Regions from separate parts of the Thalassotalea atypica genome, predicted to be linked through region 3. Evidence: predicted binding sites of a transcription regulator. Region 3 holds the regulator's gene; each other region holds the start of a gene.
The links. Region 3 encodes sigma-54, which starts transcription at its own class of promoters, with help from an activator protein. Its sites were predicted from a motif close to GTTGGCACGNNNNTNGNNT; they were not measured.
Positions count from the first base shown of each region.

Region 1 (6,342 bases), 140 kb from region 3:
GGTGTATCCGGTTCAAACTCTAGATTCTCGAGCATAGACAGGAAACTAACGCGGTCTGAGGCATCTCTTGGCGCAGATACTTTAATTGAGGTTGCGTCCACGGCCCTTGCCGTTCCTGCGACAAAATCATTGATAGTATCAGCTAATCGTTTTGCGGTAGTAAAATCAGAGCTGCGTAAGTTCAACGTGATGTGATCACCACTTGTAAAAGGAGATTTAACTTCTCGCTCGACCATAGCACCATTTGGAATACGGCCAACGGTAGGCGTGTTAACAACTATTTTAGAGCCATCTAACCCTTCAGCCCCTAAGCCACTGACCACTAAGCTGCCCTGTGCAACGGCATAAGCATTGCCGTCAAGCCCCATCAGAATAGTTTGCAATAGTGTGCCGCCTCTTAAGCTTTGTGCACTGCCCATCGAAGAAACCGTGATATCGATTTTTTGACCTGGTTTTGCAAATGCGGGTAATTCAGCATGAACGGCAACAGCAGCAACGTTTTTGATTTTTGGCTTTAAATTTTGCGGCATAGTAATGCCGAAATTGCTGAGCATGGTTTTAAAGCTTTGCTCAGTAAAAGGACTTTGCTCACCTGTGCCCGGCAAGCCTACCACGAGACCGTAACCGATAAGTTGGTTTGAACGCACACCTTGTACATCTGCCAAGTCTTTAACTCGTTGTGCTAATGCAGAATTTGAGAGACACAGTAAAGTTATAGATACCGAGATTAGTAATGATTTTACTAACATTTTCATTTAGATACTCCTCATATACCTATAAGCTACAACGGCCACCAAGAGCTGTTAAAAAACTTAGTCAACCAGCCTTGTTCTTGAACGTCAGCAAAAGTTCCTGTACCGGCATACTGAATGCGTGCATTAGCAATTTTTTGTGACAAAATCGTATTATCCGATTTAATGTCTAACGGTCTGATAATACCGGTGAGTCTGATGTACTCATCACCGTTGTTCAACGTCATCCATTTCTCACCACGGATCATTAAATTACCGTTAGGTAAAACGCGTAACACGTGAACAGAAATGTTACCGCTTAAACTATTACCCTGATCTGATTTTGAATCACCTTTAAAATCAGACTCTTGGTCTAAACCAAATTGTATTGAGTCACCTTTGAAGTTTATTGGAGTACCACCAAAGCCTGTGATTGGCTGTAAGTTGGCACTGTTTTCTTTTTTCAGTTCTGTTTTAGCATTTTTCTTTGCCTGTGTGCTTTCACTTAGCACCACTGAAATTATGTCGCCAACTCGATGTGCTTTAGAGTCTGAATAAATATTATTAACGTAGTTAACTTTAAATAGAGAACCCGTTGGAATCACTGAGTCTTCTTCAGCTTCAGGCAAAATAGGCGCAAAATCAGGATCATCAGGTAAAATTTTCGCTTGTTGAGGCGAAGCGCAACCACAAAGCACAGATGCAATAAATAAGCTTGAGATGAGTTTGTTCATATGCCCCCCTTAAAGCTAAAGTTGTTGGTTAATGTAACTTAACATTTGATCTACAGCTGAAATCACTTTTGAATTCATTTCATAAATACGCTGAGATTCAATTAAGTTAACCAATTCTTCCGTAGTGTTTACGTTTGATGTTTCTAACGCGCCTTGAACTAACATCCCGTATCCTTCAAGCCCAGGCGTTCCCTCTTGTGGTGCTCCTGAAACGGCTGTTTCAACAAATAAGTTTTGTCCAACAGGCTCTAAACCCGTTGGATTAACAAAATTAACCGTATTGATTTGCCCAACGACCGCATTTTCAGCTTGCCCTTGAATACGAACGGACACTTCGCCGTCTTGAGAAACGTTAATAGATGTTGCGTCTTCCGGAATAGTGATTTGTGGCTGCAATTGGTAACCTGCACCTGGGGTAACTACGTTACCCTCTTCATCCATAGTGAACTGACCATTACGCGTATACGATGATGAACCATCAGGTAAAAGGATTTCAAAAAATCCCTCACCTTGAATCATTAAATCAAGCTGATTGTCCGTAGTGACCATATCACCTTGACTGTGAATTTTTTGCGTCGCAACTACTTTGGTACCTGCACCTAACATTAAACCTGATGGAGCTTCGGTATCTTGAGACGTGCGCCCGCCAGGCTGATTAATGTTTTGATAAAGTAAATCTTCAAATACAGCTCGGCTTTTCTTAAAGCCAACCGTACTCGCATTCGCTAAGTTATTTGAAATAACTGCAATGTCTTTTGTTTGTGCATCTAAGCCTGTTTTACTGATCCATAATGCTGGGTTCATAAATCACCTCAATAAAATATTTAATTAGTATGCACGCAATAATGCAGAGCCACGTTCATCCATCTCTTCAGCTGTTTTCATTAGCTTTAGATGCATTTCAAATTGTCGTTGCATGGCTATCATATCGGTCATTTCGTTGACAGGACTAACATTGCTTGATTCAAGCATGCCACTTTGTACTTTAACTGTGATGTCTGCGGGTTCATTCGCACCATCTTTTCGCCGATATAAGCCATCGTTGCTTTTTTCAATCATTGTAACGTCTGGTCTCACCAACTTAAGTCGCGCAACCTCATCTTGTATGGTTGATGGGGCCCCTTCAGGCTGGACCATGATGCTACCGTCTTGTGATATTTGAATATTTCTAACTGGCAACGGCAAAAATATAGGTCCACTTTCACCTAAGACTAAATCGCCGTTATTGGTTTCTAATGCGCCGGTATCTGTAAGTTTTAAGTGACCCGCTCGGGTATATGCTTCACTACCATCAGCAGTTTGCACGGCAAACCAACCATCACCTTCTATGGCAATATCTAGATCTCGACCGGTGGACAAGAGTGAACCGCTGTCAAAATTTTGGCTGGCACGTTCAGTCATAGCAAACACACGGGTTGGCATGCCTTCGCCGAAGGCCTGCATGGTTCTCGCCTGCGCTAAATCGGCTTTAAAACCCGTAGTTTTGGCGTTGGCTAAGTTGTTTGCTGTCACTGATAAGGCATGCATGTTTTGCTTAGCACCACTCATCGCAACATAGAGCATCTTATCCATAGTGAATCCTAGTTAAACTGTTATGAATAGATAAATGCAATACTGATGCCATACTAATACCATGGACAATAAAAAAGGCTTAAACAAAACAGTTTAAGCCTTTTAAAATGGAATATTAGCTATTGTTAACGAATTTGTAGAATCGTTTGGTTCAACTGATTATCTACTTCTAAAGAACGGGAGTTCGCTTGGAAGTTTCGTTGCGCAGAAATCAAATCGATTAACTCTGAGGTTAAATTAACGTTCGATTGTTCTAATGCTGACGAATTTATTGTACCAAACGTGCCTGAACCACCTTCACCGGCTAAAGGCTCGCCAGATACTAAACTTTCCTTCCATGAAGTTCCTCCAACTTGAGTCAAGCCTTGATTATTAGCAAAATTTACAAGGGCAATACGCGATAATGGCTCAGATGTACCGTTACTGTACGTTGCACGGACTAAACCATCAGCGTCAATATCTAAACCTGTTAAACGACCTACAGCTAAACCATCTTGCTCCAAACTTGTCACCTCAAAATTTGAAGCAAACTGAGTAGGTTCATTTGGGTTAGGTCCAGCAGTATCAAGGTTGAAATCTACTATCACTGTTTGTGTTGTATCTGCACCATTAGTCAATATGTTTGCATTAAGTGCGGCAGTCGTAATCAAAGCTGGGCTTTGTGCAACAAAATCACCACCAGAGCTAAAGCTCAGCGTAGCGCCATTTATTGTTGCTGGGCCGCCAGGATCGTTAGCCAATGTAGGGTTGGCAATATTATTTGTACCCCCTGGCACATCCACCATAATACCATCGACTGCGGTATACATTGTCCATTCACTTGTCGCTGGAGTTACCGCAGGATCTTCCTTAACAAAGTAATAGGTCATAATGTGGCTATCACCTAAAGAATCAAATATCGTTATTGACGTAGAATGGTTGAAAGTTAAAGGATCTGTCGGATCAAAGCCAACAGGTGCAGCAGTGATATATGCATCTCCAGCAGGTAAATTCATTCGGATATCAACTTCACCGGTTTGCTGAGGTGCCCCAGAGGCTGTTGGAATACGAATGGGCTCTGCGGTACTCAACGCTACCGATGAGGATGAGCCATCAGGGTTAACAGGAAAACCAAGTAAATGACCTCCACTTGAATTCACCACAAAGTTATCGGCGTTCAACTTAAATTCACCGGCACGAGTGTACGTTTTTTCTAAACTATCAATTTCCGGTACAGTGGCAAAAAAGCCATTGCCGGTTATCGCCAAATCCAATGCATTATTGGTAAATTTTATACTACCTTGTGCAAATTGCTGAGCAACGTCTGCGGTCAGTACACCATCACCTACTTTAGTTTTACCACCAGCAAGTAGTGATGCTGCATAAACATCGACAAATTCAGCACGTGACTCTTTGAAACCTGTAGTATTAACGTTTGCAATGTTATTTGACGTAACATCCAAATCTTTTTGCGCCGCGTTTAAACCACTTAATGAAATATTAAAAGACATAAATTCACCTCTTAGAAAATTTTGCTGAATTAACCTTCAGAAACTTCGACAACATCAGCTAAAGCCATAGATGATCCGCCATTTAAATTTAATAGAATATTGCCGCCAGCACCTGCTAACGTCACACTATCTACTTTACGATAGGTCATTGCTTGTAACTCTGACGCTTGACCATCAACAAGGCCCGCAACTCTAAACCTGTATGCACCTGCTGGTGCAGATTCGCCACTTGAAGTCATACCATCCCAAGTAAAGGCATGTTCACCTGCGGCAAAATTACCAACAGGAACAGTTTGAATAATTTCACCGGCCGTGTTTTCAACATAGATATTGACGCTACTAGCCGGTAAATCTGTAACGATTTTACCTTTGACCTCTTCACCTTCATTCAGCGCAAATACATTGTCTTCAACTAACACACTGCGCCCCACTAAGGATGACGCTTGAAGCGCTTGGCTAGATGACATCGAATTCGCAAATTGGGTAAATTGATCATTTAGCTGCGCTACACCATCGGTAGTCGAAAAAGCTGTCATTTGAGAGATCATTTCATTGTTCTCTACAGGCTTTGTTGGGTCCTGATGCGCAAGCTCTTGAGTCATCAGTGCAAAAAAGTCTTCTTGGGTCAGCATACCGTCATCTTCGCTGGCAACTTTGGTTGTTTCTTGCTGCCACCGAATTGAATCTAATACACCGCCACCACTAACTGAATCCATAAGTTATCTCACTCTCAATTTATCGTTGGCCAAGTGTTAAGGTTTTGTTCACCATGTTTTTTGCTGATTCAGCAAGTTGAACATTGGTTTGATATGAACGAGATGCAGAAATCATGTTAGTCATTTCTTCAATTACATTCACATTCGGTTTATATATATAACCGTCTTTGTCAGCCATAGGATGTTCTGGTGAATACTCGACGTTTAATGGTTTATCACTTTCGACAATTCCTAAGACGCTCACCCCTACGGCCTCTCCGCTACCAGCGGCAGCTTTTTGCATCTCTGCGGCAAAAACCGGATGCCGTGCGCGGTAAGTCTGGTCAATACTGCTACTGACACTGTCTGCATTGGCAATATTACTTGCTGTGGTATTAAGACGTAGTGATTGCGCACTCATACCTGAGCCACTGATATCAAATACGTTAAATAAACTCATGCTTATTGCCCTCCAGAAATTGCTTTTTTCAAGCCTTTCACTTTTGAATTCAAAAATTGAACACTGGCTTGATACTCTAATGAGTTTTGTAGATACAAGTTTCGTTCCACTTGTGCATCAACGGTATTTCCATCTCCCGTATCAGGTTGGTCGGGAATACGAAAATCGATCCCATTATTGAGTTCCATACGAGTATCAAAGTGTTTTTCATTGGTTCGGGACATGCCCATTTGTTGGTTTTTGGTGGCATTGGCAAGGGCTTCTTTGAAGTCCATCCCTTTGGCTTTGTAGCCTGGCGTGTCTGCATTCGCAATATTACTTGCTATGACTTCCGCGCGCTTTGCACGTAGCACCATCCCTTGCGGATGGATCCCAAATGCTTTATCAAAATTAATCGCCATAAAATGCTACCTCCAATCTATTAGAGATAGCTATTCAATATTTATGCCAATGAAAGTGTCAAATTTATGATTGTTTTTGATAAATGATGCCTGGATTGCACCTAACCATATCAAAATTTTGATTTAATCCAGAAAGTGATTCCGATGCGCCAAGATACAAGTACCCGTTTGGATTTAACACACCATGAATTTGAGAAAGGATTTGCGCTTTAACTTCAGGCGCAAAATATATCAGTACATTTCGACAAAAAACTATGTC
Region 1 is NZ_AP027364.1:855,728-862,069, reverse strand. Features, by position in the region: gene QUE03_RS04020 (flagellar basal body P-ring protein FlgI) at 1-749, opposite strand, end outside; gene flgH (flagellar basal body L-ring protein FlgH) at 782-1,465, opposite strand; gene flgG (flagellar basal-body rod protein FlgG) at 1,481-2,269, opposite strand; gene flgF (flagellar basal-body rod protein FlgF) at 2,294-3,037, opposite strand; gene flgE (flagellar hook protein FlgE) at 3,163-4,527, opposite strand; gene QUE03_RS03995 (flagellar hook assembly protein FlgD) at 4,557-5,243, opposite strand; gene flgC (flagellar basal body rod protein FlgC) at 5,263-5,682, opposite strand; gene flgB (flagellar basal body rod protein FlgB) at 5,685-6,083, opposite strand; gene QUE03_RS03980 (CheR family methyltransferase) at 6,148-6,342, opposite strand, start outside.
Region 1: the regulator sigma-54 is predicted to act here: its motif matches at 3,072-3,090, upstream of flgF (flagellar basal-body rod protein FlgF).

Region 2 (6,342 bases), 1.2 Mb from region 3:
TACTTAATCTATATTCATTTAAGCAAAAAAAAGCAGCTGAAAAGCTGCTTGAATTATTGAGGCTCCGTTATTCCTATCATTTATATAACAGCGAAGTTGAGCCCCGTTTTTTATTATTGTTTAGCTTGGTTAGCTGTTCACTGAAACAAACTCAGGATAAGCCTCAATGCCACAGTCTGATTTATCAACACCGTTGTATTCATCTTCATCGCTAACACGAATACCCATAACTTTCTTCAAGATAGACCACACAACGATACTCGCTGCGAATACCCAACCGAAGATTACTGCACAACCATATAATTGAGCGCCAAATGATGCGTCGCCATTATTTAGTGGAACAATCATGACACCAAAGAAACCAACAACACCGTGAACAGAGATTGCACCTACTGGATCATCAATCTTAATTTTGTCCAAACCAACAATTGAGAAGACAACCAAAATACCTGCTGAAGCACCAATTAACGACGCGGCAATTGGTGAAGGAGAAAGCGGGTCAGCAGTAATCGCTACAAGACCAGCTAACGCGCCATTTAGAATCATTGTTAAATCTGCTTTGCCCCAAATAGCTTTGTTTAATAATAACGCTGCTACCGCACCGGCTGCTGCTGCCGCGTTAGTGTTTAGAAAGATTTGACCTACCGCTGTTGCGTTTTCTGCGTCAGAAAGCAGTAATTGAGAGCCACCGTTAAAGCCAAACCAACCCATCCATAAAATGAACGTACCTAATGTCGCTAATGGCATGTTTGAGCCCGGAATTGGCACAACTTCACCATTTTTACCGTATTTACCTTTACGAGCACCTAGTAATAACACACCCGCTAATGCAGCTGCAGCACCGGCCATGTGAACAATACCAGAGCCTGCGAAGTCACTAAAACCTGCTTCAGATAAGAAACCACCGCCCCATGTCCAGTAACCTTCAAGTGGGTATATGAAACCCGTTAAAACAACAGTGAATACTAAGAAAGCCCAAAGCTTCATACGTTCAGCTACTGCACCCGAAACTATCGACATTGCCGTAGCAACGAATACAACTTGGAAAAAGAAGTCTGATTCTAAAGAATGATCAGCGCCTTCAGCTTGAGTGCCAATTAAAGCACCTAATGAAGGAATAATGCCGCCCTCTGCGTTATCAACATACATGATGTTGTAACCAATTAATAAATACATTACACACGCAATAGCGTATAAACAAATGTTTTTAGTCAAAATTTCTGTGGTATTTTTAGAGCGAACTAAGCCCGCTTCTAACATAGCGAAACCAGCTGCCATCCACATGACCAATGCACCTGAAATTAAAAAATAAAACGTATCAAGTGCGAAACGCAACTCTGATACTGTGGTCGTGACTTTTGCTAACTCTTCCATTTCTATCCCCTTAAATTCTTATAATAGTTTGGTCTTTAGATGGCTTGAGTATCTAATTCGCCGGTGCGAATACGTACAGCCTGTTGAAGGTCGTAAACAAAGATTTTACCGTCACCAATTTTCCCGGTGTAAGCGGCTTTAGAAATGGCTTCAACTAAGCGATCAACCACGTCTGAGTTAACAGCAATTTCTAATTTCACTTTAGGTAAAAAATCAACTTGGTACTCGGCACCACGGTATAACTCAGTGTGTCCTTTTTGACGACCAAACCCTTTTACTTCACTGACAGTTAAACCTTCAACACCAATTTCAGAGATAGCCTCTCTAACATCATCCAGTTTGAATGGCTTTATGATTGCATTTACTAACTTCATAATTATTCCTCTATGTTTTTCTAGTACAAGTTACAATCACTATGCCAATCATTTTTAATCATTTAAAAACAATGCATTAGCAGGATTCACTATAGCTGGCGTCTAATTGCACGCACGAATTTGGTGCAATAATTTATTGTCAGTGCATTGTTGCTGTGCGCACCAAATGAAGGAAATTCGTTTAACAGTGACTACACTAGTTGTAAAAAGGAACCAGTTCATCGTAAAGTTGAACCTGTACTATTTCATTAAGATATACAGCGATTTACAGGAGGTTTCGTGAATAAATCATCTCGGCTTATCAGCAAGCAAGATAATTTCATTTACTTGATGTTTGCCTTAGTTTTGTTAGCCTTTGGCTCAGCCTTAGCACAGCAATTTTTTGATGCATCTGCTCAACGCTTAGTTCAGTCATCTACCGTTGTAACTCTACTGATTGCGGTATGGAATACTAATGCGAATCATCGCCTCATTAATAGGATGGCGTTGTTTCCTGTGGCTATTGTAGTAGCCGCGGCGGCAGGTTATTGGCTAGACAAGGCAGGCTTGTATTACCCTCATTTACTACTGATGTTGGTATTTTTCATTGTGTCTGCAATGAAAACAGCAAAGCAGGTCATCTTCACCGGTGAAATAAATGGTAATAAAATCATAGGCGCAATTTGCCTATACTTACTATTAGGCCTGATTTGGACTTTGCTATATACGCTATCTGAATTGATGTGGAGCAACGCATTTAATGGCCTAACTCAGAATGCTAAATGGTATTTTATTTATCCCGACTTGATGTATTTTTCATTCGTTACCTTAACGACAGTGGGTTACGGAGATATATCTCCCGCAATTCCAATCACGCGATTTCTGGTCTATTTCCAAGCCATTTTTGGTCAATTTTACATGGCTATTTTAGTGGCGAGCCTAGTGGGGGCGCATATGTCTAAACGACAGAAGTTCAAGTTAGATCACATTAGTGAAACGAATGAAGGCAATAACCATTAACGGATATATTGGGTCATACAAAAAAGCCTATCTGTTGATAGGCTTTAAAATAAATGACAATTATCTATGACTAATAAATCATCACCGAGCTGGGTTTCAATACAGACAAAACACCTAAACGTTCCATGTTACAATAATTAACGGCAGAATTAACCAAAGTACTTTCCACGTCAAAATTTACAAGCTGCTCAGGCGTAATAAATGTTTCCAGCGGCATGTTAGGAAATTTATTGCTGTTTAACATCACACGCTTGGCGATATAAAGTAAGCTACTTTCCTGACTCACATCTTGTAAATCACTGTCGTCTTGATTGCGAATGGGCTCTATTAAGCTATATGGTAACTGCCATTGTTTTAGCAATTCCGCTGAGCAATCCCCAAAAGTGAACCCTAGTACTTCTTGCTGCTGCTGCCAAGGCATGATTTCAAGCTTGTCATTCACCGCACATGCTTCTACTTTCGCAGGCGCTAATTGTTTAACAATGAGTTCTCCTAGATTGTGTAACAAGCCTAAAATAAATAATCTTTCAGAATTAGGTACTTTGAGCTCACCACCTAAATATTTCACTAATAATGCACAATCAACACTTTGTTCCCAAAACTCTTCCAAATAATCCGCCGGTGCTTGGATTGCTTTGAATGCTTCTGTGGTAAAATACGCAATCACTAAGTTATATACTTCGGTGATCCCGAGAACCAACACGGCTTTAGCAATTGTGTCTATTTTACCGGGGTAATTGAAAAAAGAACTATTAGCTAGTTTTAAGATAGTACCGGACAAGGCAGGATCGATAATGATGACATCAGCAATGTCATCAATGGTCGATGTTTCATCATCGATAAGCTCTTTGATCCTGATAAACGAATCCGAAAGTACAAAAATTTCATTTGCTTGCTTAGCAAAATCAACAGCATTCATAAAGGAGATCCTAAATTAGTAAGCTTTTTAATGCATGAATATTATTCAACCAGCTAAAAATACGACTTCTTATAACGACAACTGATAGAAGATATTCAAAAATATAACGGTTAATTTCTACTACATTACATACAGCTTAGTATAGACATATTCATGAAAAATAAATTATTTATTGACCATACTCAGCACTAACATGATATGAACCGAATTTTCGAATATTGATCACACCAGAATCCAAGATCAAATACTGTCCTTTAATACCAATAAGCTCACCAGATACCTCTGGGGTTTTATCAAAATTAAATGAACTTATTTTGCTTAAATAACGTTCAACTGGAAAGTGCAGATTAACTACATCTTCATCCAATCTCTCGACAGCTTCTTCACCGAACTGCAATTTAATTTGCGCTAGGCGTTGCTCTATTAATGGAATCAACTCTGAGGATTTTGCTTTTAAATCAATATCTTCTGCTGAGCCTTTTAACATAGCGCGCCAATTAGTTTTATCAGCAATAAATTCTGCTAACGCCGTTTCAACCAAGCCAGATTGCAACCTTGTGCTCACTCTAAAGATCGGCAAAGCTTGTGTTGCGCCTTGATCTATCCAGCGCGTTGGGACCTGTGTTCCTCGGGTGATACCGACTTTTAAACCTGAAGTATTAGCAAGGTACACATAGTGTGAAGTCATGCAATGGGTTTCTGCCCACTCTGGCTCTCGGCATGTGCCTTTGTCGTAATGACAAGTTTCGGGTTTCATAATACACATATCGCATTGCGCTAATTTTTGCATGCATGGAAAGCAAAAACCCTGGGAATAGCTTTTTTTGGTTTTACGATTGCAGTGACGGCATCGAATTTCGCCATTGAAAATTAAGGTTAACGACTTTCCGATCAGTGCATTAAGTGGTAGTAATTCGTCACCAATAGGTAATTGATAATCAACATTGCCGTGTTGATCGAGCTTGCCAACCATTTTTGATAGTGGACCTGTATTTATTATTGTCATATTTAACCTGCATAACCTTATTCTACATTGAAATTTTACGGCGGTTTTGTTTTAACTGTTTTCGATTACTCTTTGCGTTTAACCGTCTGGTGATTGAACCCTTAGTCGGTTTTGTTGCTCGACGCATTTTTTGTTTTTCTGTCACTTTAAAAATGAGTTTAACCAATTTGTCAATGGCATTAAGTTTGTTTTGTTCTTGGCTCCTAGAGTCTTGAGACTTAATCATTATCACCCCTTCTTTGGTGATACGTTGATCAGAATACGCCAATAACTTTTCTTTATAAGACTCCGGTAATGAGGAAGCTTTGATATCAAATCTTAAATGAATCGCTGTTGAGACTTTATTGACGTGTTGACCACCAGCACCTTGGGCACGCATCGCCGAAAACGATACTTGATCGAGATTTAAGTGAACTTGACCTCTAATTGGGATATGCTCTGACACCAGAAAAACCTTAGACTATTTATAATATAATGGCAGAAAATTGGTACGTTTACCTGCTACGTTGTGCAGATCATAGCTTATATTGTGGTGTGACAACAGATACCTCTCGACGCGTTGATGAACATAATCAATCCAATAAATTAGGCGCTAAGTATACACGTGTTAGGCGACCTGTTGAGTTAGCCTTTGTAGAAGTATGCAAGTCACGCAGCCAAGCTTGCCAACGTGAACACCAGATAAAACGATTGTCTAAGGAAAAAAAAGAGCTACTTGTTATCACTTACCAAGCAACAAATAGTTAATTGTGATTGCAGATTCTCGACAATAACTAGACAGATGTACGCTTAATTTAGCACTTTTAGTGGTCAGCTTTGTTAAATAATACTTAGTTTTCAACCGATTCTGCTGTTAAAATGCGCGCCGCTTAACGGTTATCAAGGTATTTAGCCATGTTTATAGAAAATTACTACAATCAGTCTGCGCAAAAAATTAGTTTCACTCGCGAACAAGCCAGTGAATTTGCTAAAGAAATTGCTGATGATTTTAACCCTTTGCACGATATTGATGCGAAAAGATTTTGTGTTCCTGGGGATCTGTTATTTTCTGTCATTTTGTCTCAGGCAGCACTTCACAAAGAGATGGTGTTTGAATTTGCTGGCATGGTATCAAACAATATCGAATTGAACTTCCCACTGCAATTATCAAAAAATAGCTCAGTAGTAGATGATAACCAGAAAGAATATTTGCGTATTCAAGCGGAAGGTGAAAGTACACAGAACAAAACACTGATTGAATCATTGATCCGTGCCTATGTTGGTTTTTCGGGTCATACTTTTCCGCATTTGTTAGTGGCATTAATGAAAAAACACAAAGTAATGATCAACCCTGCACGTCCAATGGTGATGTATGAAAGCATGTCATTGCACATGAAGCGTCTTGATGTTGAAAAAGTTACATTGGAATATTCTTCTTCGACACTGACTATCGATGGTAAGCGTGGCAATGTTGAATTGGCGTTTGACCTAATGTCTAACGGCGAATGTATCGGTCGCGGTGAAAAGCACATGGTGTTAAGTGGTTTACGAGAGTATTGTTCAGAGACAATGGATAAAGTGTCAGAGCAGTACGTTGAAATGAAAGACGCATATTATAAAACCCGCTAATCCTTCAACTGTATATCTAGCACGGGTTGTTTGAACTCGTGCTGAACAATTCTAAGCGGCTT
Region 2 is NZ_AP027364.1:3,901,347-3,907,688, forward strand. Features, by position in the region: gene QUE03_RS17570 (ammonium transporter) at 130-1,374, opposite strand; gene glnK (P-II family nitrogen regulator) at 1,410-1,748, opposite strand; gene QUE03_RS17580 (potassium channel family protein) at 2,028-2,747, shown strand; gene QUE03_RS17585 (HDOD domain-containing protein) at 2,818-3,666, opposite strand; gene QUE03_RS17590 (DUF2797 domain-containing protein) at 3,836-4,639, opposite strand; gene arfB (alternative ribosome rescue aminoacyl-tRNA hydrolase ArfB) at 4,695-5,117, opposite strand; gene QUE03_RS17600 (GIY-YIG nuclease family protein) at 5,147-5,419, shown strand; gene QUE03_RS17605 (DUF3581 family protein) at 5,567-6,280, shown strand.
Region 2: the regulator sigma-54 is predicted to act here: its motif matches at 1,779-1,797, upstream of glnK (P-II family nitrogen regulator).

Region 3 (6,342 bases):
ACCAAAGAAGATGTAGTCCTTGCCATTTCCAATTCAGGCGAAACCGGTGAAGTCTTGACGATTATTCCTGTGATCAAACGTATAGGTGCACGACTGGTATCGATGACGGGCAATACCGAGTCTACACTCGCAAAACTCGGGGATACTCACGTTTGTGTAAAAGTAGAAAAAGAAGCGTGTCCATTAGGCTTAGCACCAACGTCAAGTACGACAGCTACCTTAGTGATGGGAGATGCTATCGCTGTTGCTCTGCTCAACGCCAGAGGATTTACCGCTGATGACTTTGCTTTATCGCATCCTGGTGGTAGTTTAGGCAAACGATTACTGCTTCGATTATCGGATATTATGCATAAAGGCGATCGTTTACCGTTGGTAAATCAAGAGGTGATGATCAAAGAAGCACTGGTTGAAATGTCAGAAAAAGGATTGGGCATGACGGGTGTCACTGACAGTGACGGAGTGTTAGTCGGCTTATTTACTGACGGTGATTTACGTCGAATATTGGACGCGAAAACAGACATTCATCAAGACAGTATTGATATGGTCATGACGCGTTCACCAAGGGTTGCACAAGCTGATTTGCTGGCTGCACAAGCATTACAAATCATGGAAGAGAAAAAAATTAACGGCCTTATCATTGTTGATGAAAACAATAAACCTGTTGGTGCAATGAATATGCATGATCTACTGAAATCTGGGGTGTTGTAATGGCGAATACCATGTATGGGCAAGCGGAGTCGAGTGTGCTAGACGCGGCTGCGCAAATCAAGTTATTGGTTTGCGATGTCGACGGCGTTTTTTCTGATGGTCGCATTTATCTAGGCAATGATGGAGAAGAGCTAAAAGCTTTCCACACCAAAGATGGTTTTGGTATTAAAGCATTGGTCAAAAGTGGTGTTGAGGTCGCAGTCATTACCGGACGACGCTCAGCTATTGTGAAAAATAGAATGACCGCACTCAATGTTGGGCATATCGTACAAGGGGAAGAAGACAAGCTACCTGCATTACAGCAATTAATCACCAAACTTGGATTGACACCTACGCAGGTTGCCTTTATTGGTGATGATTGTCCTGATTTACCTTGTATTGAGCATGTTGGTTTAGGAGTTGCGGTAGCTGATGCACATCCACTAGTTGTCGCGAAAGCAAATTATCAGACGTTTTTAAGAGGTGGTTTTGGTGCAGTTAGGGAGTTGTGTGATTTAATTATGCAATCACAAGGAACACTAATGGACGCCAAAGGCGCTAGCATATGAGTCGCCTTTATAGTTGGGCATTCATTGTCTTACTAGTAAGCATCGCTATTTACGGTACGGTGCAATGGCGAGCTTCTTTGGTTGAGCAAGAAGGTACATCAAATGAGGAACTAACGCCTGATTTTATTGCCGAAGCTTTAAACAGCAATTTCTTTAATAGCGAAGGGCTGTTATCTCATGAAATTCAAGCGACCAAAATGGAGCATTTTTCAGGGGTATCTTTAACTAAATTTGAGCAGCCGTTTTATACGTTATACCCTAAAGATCAGTCGGCACCATGGAAAGTCAGCGCAAAAGAAGCGACTCTATACAATAACAATCGTGTCGTTTTAAAAAATCGCGTAATATTAAAGGCAACAGAAGAAAATAGTCTGATTCAAGAGATTCATTGCAAATACTTAGAGTTAGATTTAAATACAAACATTATTAGTTCAGATCAGACCATTTTGATTCAAGGTAAAAATTTTACTATGTATGGCTCTGGCTTGATTATCGATCTTAATACAACACAGATGACACTAACTGAGCATGTACAAACAATTTATAAAAAAATTACTGGCTAGTATTGTGATAATGACCACAAGTTTGGTCCTTATGACAACAGCACAAGCAGCAAAGGATGATCTTGAGCGAGAGATTGTAATTAAATCTAAGCGTCAGGCAGGTGATCTTAAAAATAAGATCGCGAGTTATCTAGACGATGTCGTCATTACACAAGGATCCTTGACGATCAAGGCTGATCTGGTTCAAGTGTACAGCCAAATTGACCATGACACAGAAACCTATGTGGCTAAAGGCAATCCAGCACATTTTGAACAACAATTAGAAGACGGTACAAAAATAACCCTTGAAGCCGACGAAATTACATATGAGCCATTCAATTACATTATCACCATTTCAGGTAATGCGGTTTTACGTCAAGCAGGTAGTGAAGTTACAGGAAGTAAAATTGTCTACAACACACAAACTGAACAATTAAATGCAGAAAGTGGCAGTAGTGCAGATGAAACCGTGACCACGATATTAAAACCCAAAGCAAAGGACAAAAAGTAACGAATGAGCGAAGTTACATTAGAGGCCAAAGGGCTTGCTAAGTCTTACAAAGGTCGTCGGGTTGTCAAAGACGTCAGTTTAAAGGTCAGTCAAGGTCAAATTGTTGGCCTATTAGGCCCCAATGGTGCAGGCAAAACAACCTCGTTTTATATGATCGTTGGTCTAGTACCTAACGACGCCGGTGCCATTTTTTTAAACGGTGAAGATCTTACTTTATTACCTATGCACGATCGTGCAAGGAGAGGAATAGGCTACTTACCACAAGAAGCATCAATATTTCGAAAACTGACCGTGCATGACAATATCATGGCGATTTTGCAAACTCGAAAAGATCTAGATGATGTACAAAGACAAGAAAAACTGGAACATTTGGTTGAAGAGTTTAATATCGGCCATATAACAGATAATACAGGCATGAGTTTATCGGGTGGTGAACGACGCCGTGTTGAAATAGCTAGGGCATTGGCTGCCGATCCTCAATTTATTTTATTGGATGAGCCATTTGCTGGTGTAGATCCAATTTCGGTTGGCGATATTAAAAAAATCATTTTACACTTAAAAAATCGTGGCATAGGTATTTTGATCACAGACCACAATGTACGTGAAACATTAGATGTTTGTGAGCATGCATATATAGTTAGTCATGGTGAACTTATTGCAGAAGGTGATTCGGATCAAATTCTAGCGAATCAACATGTCAGGGATGTGTACCTTGGTGAACAATTCACGCTATAGTAATAGTGTGCTTAGCAACGTGATTACAACAATAGGAAATCAATAAACGTAGATGCGCCCATCACTGCAACTCCGCATAGGACAGCAACTAACAATGACGCCACAGTTGCAACAAGCGATAAAGCTTTTGCAATTGTCGACATTAGATTTGCAACAAGAAATCCAAGAAGCATTGGAAAGCAATCCATTGTTAGAAGTGGATGAATCAGTACCGTCAACTCAAGACGAAAAAGACACATCTATTGAAGAAGCGTCTTACTCTGCTAGTGCGGAAAATGAACAAGCTCCACAGTTAGACGGTAGTGAAGATTCAACACCAACCAATGACGAAGTCAGTACGACAGAAGTCATGGAAAAAAACGACATCCCTGAAGAGCTAAGTGTAGACTCTACTTGGGATGACAGTTTTAGTGCCGGCGTGTCCAGTGGCGGTGTTTCAGCCCCTTCAGAAGATTTTACCTACCAAGGTGAAACGAGCGAGTCAATCCAAGACCATTTACGTTGGCAAATGGATTTAACCCCTTTTTCAGAAACTGATTCAGCAATAGCTACAGCCATTATTGATGCGGTGGATGATGCAGGCTATTTGACAGTATCAAGCGAAGAAGTGTTGGAGAGCGTAGGCACTGAAGGTTTAGAACTTGACGAAGTTGAAGCGGTATTAAAACGTATCAATATGTTTGACCCTATTGGGGTTGCAGCGCGCACAATAGCTGAGTGTTTGACCATTCAATTAAATCAGTTTGACGAAAATACGCCGTACCTTAGCGATGCGAAATTGATAATTAAAGAACATATTGATTTACTTGGCAATCGCGACTATCGTCAGATTATGCGTAAGGCTCGTTTGAAGGAAGAACAGCTTCGAGAAGCTTTGCGTTTGATTCAAACGTTAAACCCTCGCCCTGGTGATGCAATTGTACAAGGCGATGACCAATACGTAATTCCTGATGTATCTGTTGAAAAGAAAAATGGTCGTTGGGTTGTTGAATTAAATCCAAGTACTGCACCGCGTTTGTCCATTAACCAGCAATATGCAGCATTAACTAAAACCATGAAGTCTTCAGATGATAACCAATTCATCCGTTCAAACCTCCAAGAAGCTAAGTGGTTTATTAAAAGTTTAGAAAGTAGAAACGATACATTATTGAAAGTATCAAATTGTATTGTCCAACGTCAGCAAGGTTTTTTTGAGTATGGCCCAGAGGCAATGCGTCCTATGGTGCTTAACGATATCGCTGAAGCTGTTGATATGCATGAATCAACAATTTCCCGTGTAACTACACAAAAATACATGCACACTCCGAGAGGGATTTTTGAACTTAAATACTTCTTCTCAAGTCACGTAAGTACCGAAAACGGAGGAGAATGTTCATCGACGGCAATAAGAGCTTTAATCAAGAAACTCGTCTCGGCAGAAACGCCGGCTAAACCATTGAGCGATAGTAAAATGGCAGAGCTGCTTGCAGAACAAGGTATTAATGTTGCCAGAAGAACGATAGCCAAATATCGAGAATCTTTGTCTATTCCTCCATCTAACCAAAGAAAGAGCTTACTTTAAGCCTTTATTCAACAACATAAGGATTTCCGCTTATGCAAATTAATCTTACAGGTCACCACGTCGAAATCACTCAATCAATGCGTGAGTATGTTAACTCTAAGTTCGCTAAATTAGAGCGACATTTTGACCACATTAATAACGTCTATGTTGTTTTAACTGTAGAAAAACTAAATCAAGTTGCGGAAGCGACCGTTCATTTAAACGGGAGTGAGGTTCATGCAAAAGCTGATAATCACGACATGTATGCTTCAATTGATGGACTTATCGATAAATTAGATCGCCAAATTCTAAAATATAAAGGCAAAATCACACAACATTAATCATGAAGTTGCAAGATATCTTAACTGTGGACTGCACTCAATGTGCAGTTCCACTCAATAGCAAAAAACGAATTCTTGAACATATTTGTAGTATTGCTACCAATAAAATCCCAGAACACACTAAATTTGAGCTGCTTGAAAGCCTGATGGAACGAGAAAAGATGGGCAGTACAGGTATTGGCAATGGTATCGCTATACCTCATGGACGGTTGAGCAAAACCTCTCAAGTTATTGCGGTGTTTTTAACCACGGAACAAGCATTGAGTTTTGATGCGATAGATAATCGCGCTGTGGATATTTTTGTTGCTCTGTTTGTCCCAGAAGATTGTTGTAAAGAACATTTATCTACATTACAAAGTATTGCTCGGCTTTTAAGTAATAAAAAACTCTGTAAACAAATTAGAAAAAGCTCCTCAAATGAAGCGTTATTTGAACTGATTTCAAATACGAGTGAAATTACATGAAACTGATTATTCTTAGTGGTCGCTCAGGTTCAGGGAAATCTGTCGCACTTAGAGTTCTAGAAGATTTAGGTTATTATTGCGTTGATAATATTCCTGTTAATCTACTCCCAGCACTTACACATACCGTTATCAATGAATATGATACCGTAGCCGTCAGTCTTGATGTTCGTAATTTACCTGCTGATCCTAATGATATTAAAGAAATCATTGAGTATTTGCCGTCAGCGGTTGAACTGACCATATTGTACCTTGACGCTAATGACAGTGATCTTATTCGTCGTTTCAGTGAAACAAGACGCTTACACCCGTTAATCAGAAAAAATATGGCACTTGATCAAGCAATATCTTTGGAAAAGAAGCTGCTTGAGCCGATCGCAACACGCGCCGATTTATACATCAACACTAGCCAATTATCTCCACATCAATTATCAGACCTTGTCCGTGAGCGAATTTTAGGCAAGAAAACTGGTGCTATGGTGTTAGTGTTTGAATCGTTTGGTTTTAAACATGGTATTCCACAGGATGCTGACTACGTTTTTGATGCCCGCTTTCTACCTAATCCGTTTTGGGATAAAGAGCTAAAGGGACAAACCGGACTTGATCAACCTGTTAAAGATTTTCTTGATAGAGAGCCTATCGTGACTAAATTTGTCTGGCAAATAAATAGTTTTTTAATGACGTGGTTGCCACATCTTGAGCGAAATAATCGCAGTTATGTCACTATCGCTATAGGGTGCACCGGTGGAAAGCATCGTTCGGTTTATATTGCTGAACTACTAGCAAATAATTTCCGAAAGGAACGCGAAGACATTCAATCTCGCCATCGTGATCTTAATGTTAAGTCGAGTTAGCTTACATGACGCAAGTCAAGAAAGAAGTCACTATAGCCAATAAGCTGGGGCTGCATGCCAGAGCCGCAACAAAATTGGTTCAGTTAAGCCAAAATTTCTCCT
Region 3 is NZ_AP027364.1:712,868-719,209, forward strand. Features, by position in the region: gene QUE03_RS03295 (KpsF/GutQ family sugar-phosphate isomerase) at 1-708, shown strand, start outside; gene kdsC (3-deoxy-manno-octulosonate-8-phosphatase KdsC) at 708-1,256, shown strand; gene lptC (LPS export ABC transporter periplasmic protein LptC) at 1,253-1,819, shown strand; gene lptA (lipopolysaccharide transport periplasmic protein LptA) at 1,851-2,309, shown strand; gene lptB (LPS export ABC transporter ATP-binding protein) at 2,313-3,044, shown strand; gene QUE03_RS03320 (RNA polymerase factor sigma-54) at 3,097-4,605, shown strand; gene hpf (ribosome hibernation promoting factor) at 4,638-4,925, shown strand; gene ptsN (PTS IIA-like nitrogen regulatory protein PtsN) at 4,928-5,389, shown strand; gene rapZ (RNase adapter RapZ) at 5,386-6,240, shown strand; gene QUE03_RS03340 (HPr family phosphocarrier protein) at 6,246-6,342, shown strand, end outside.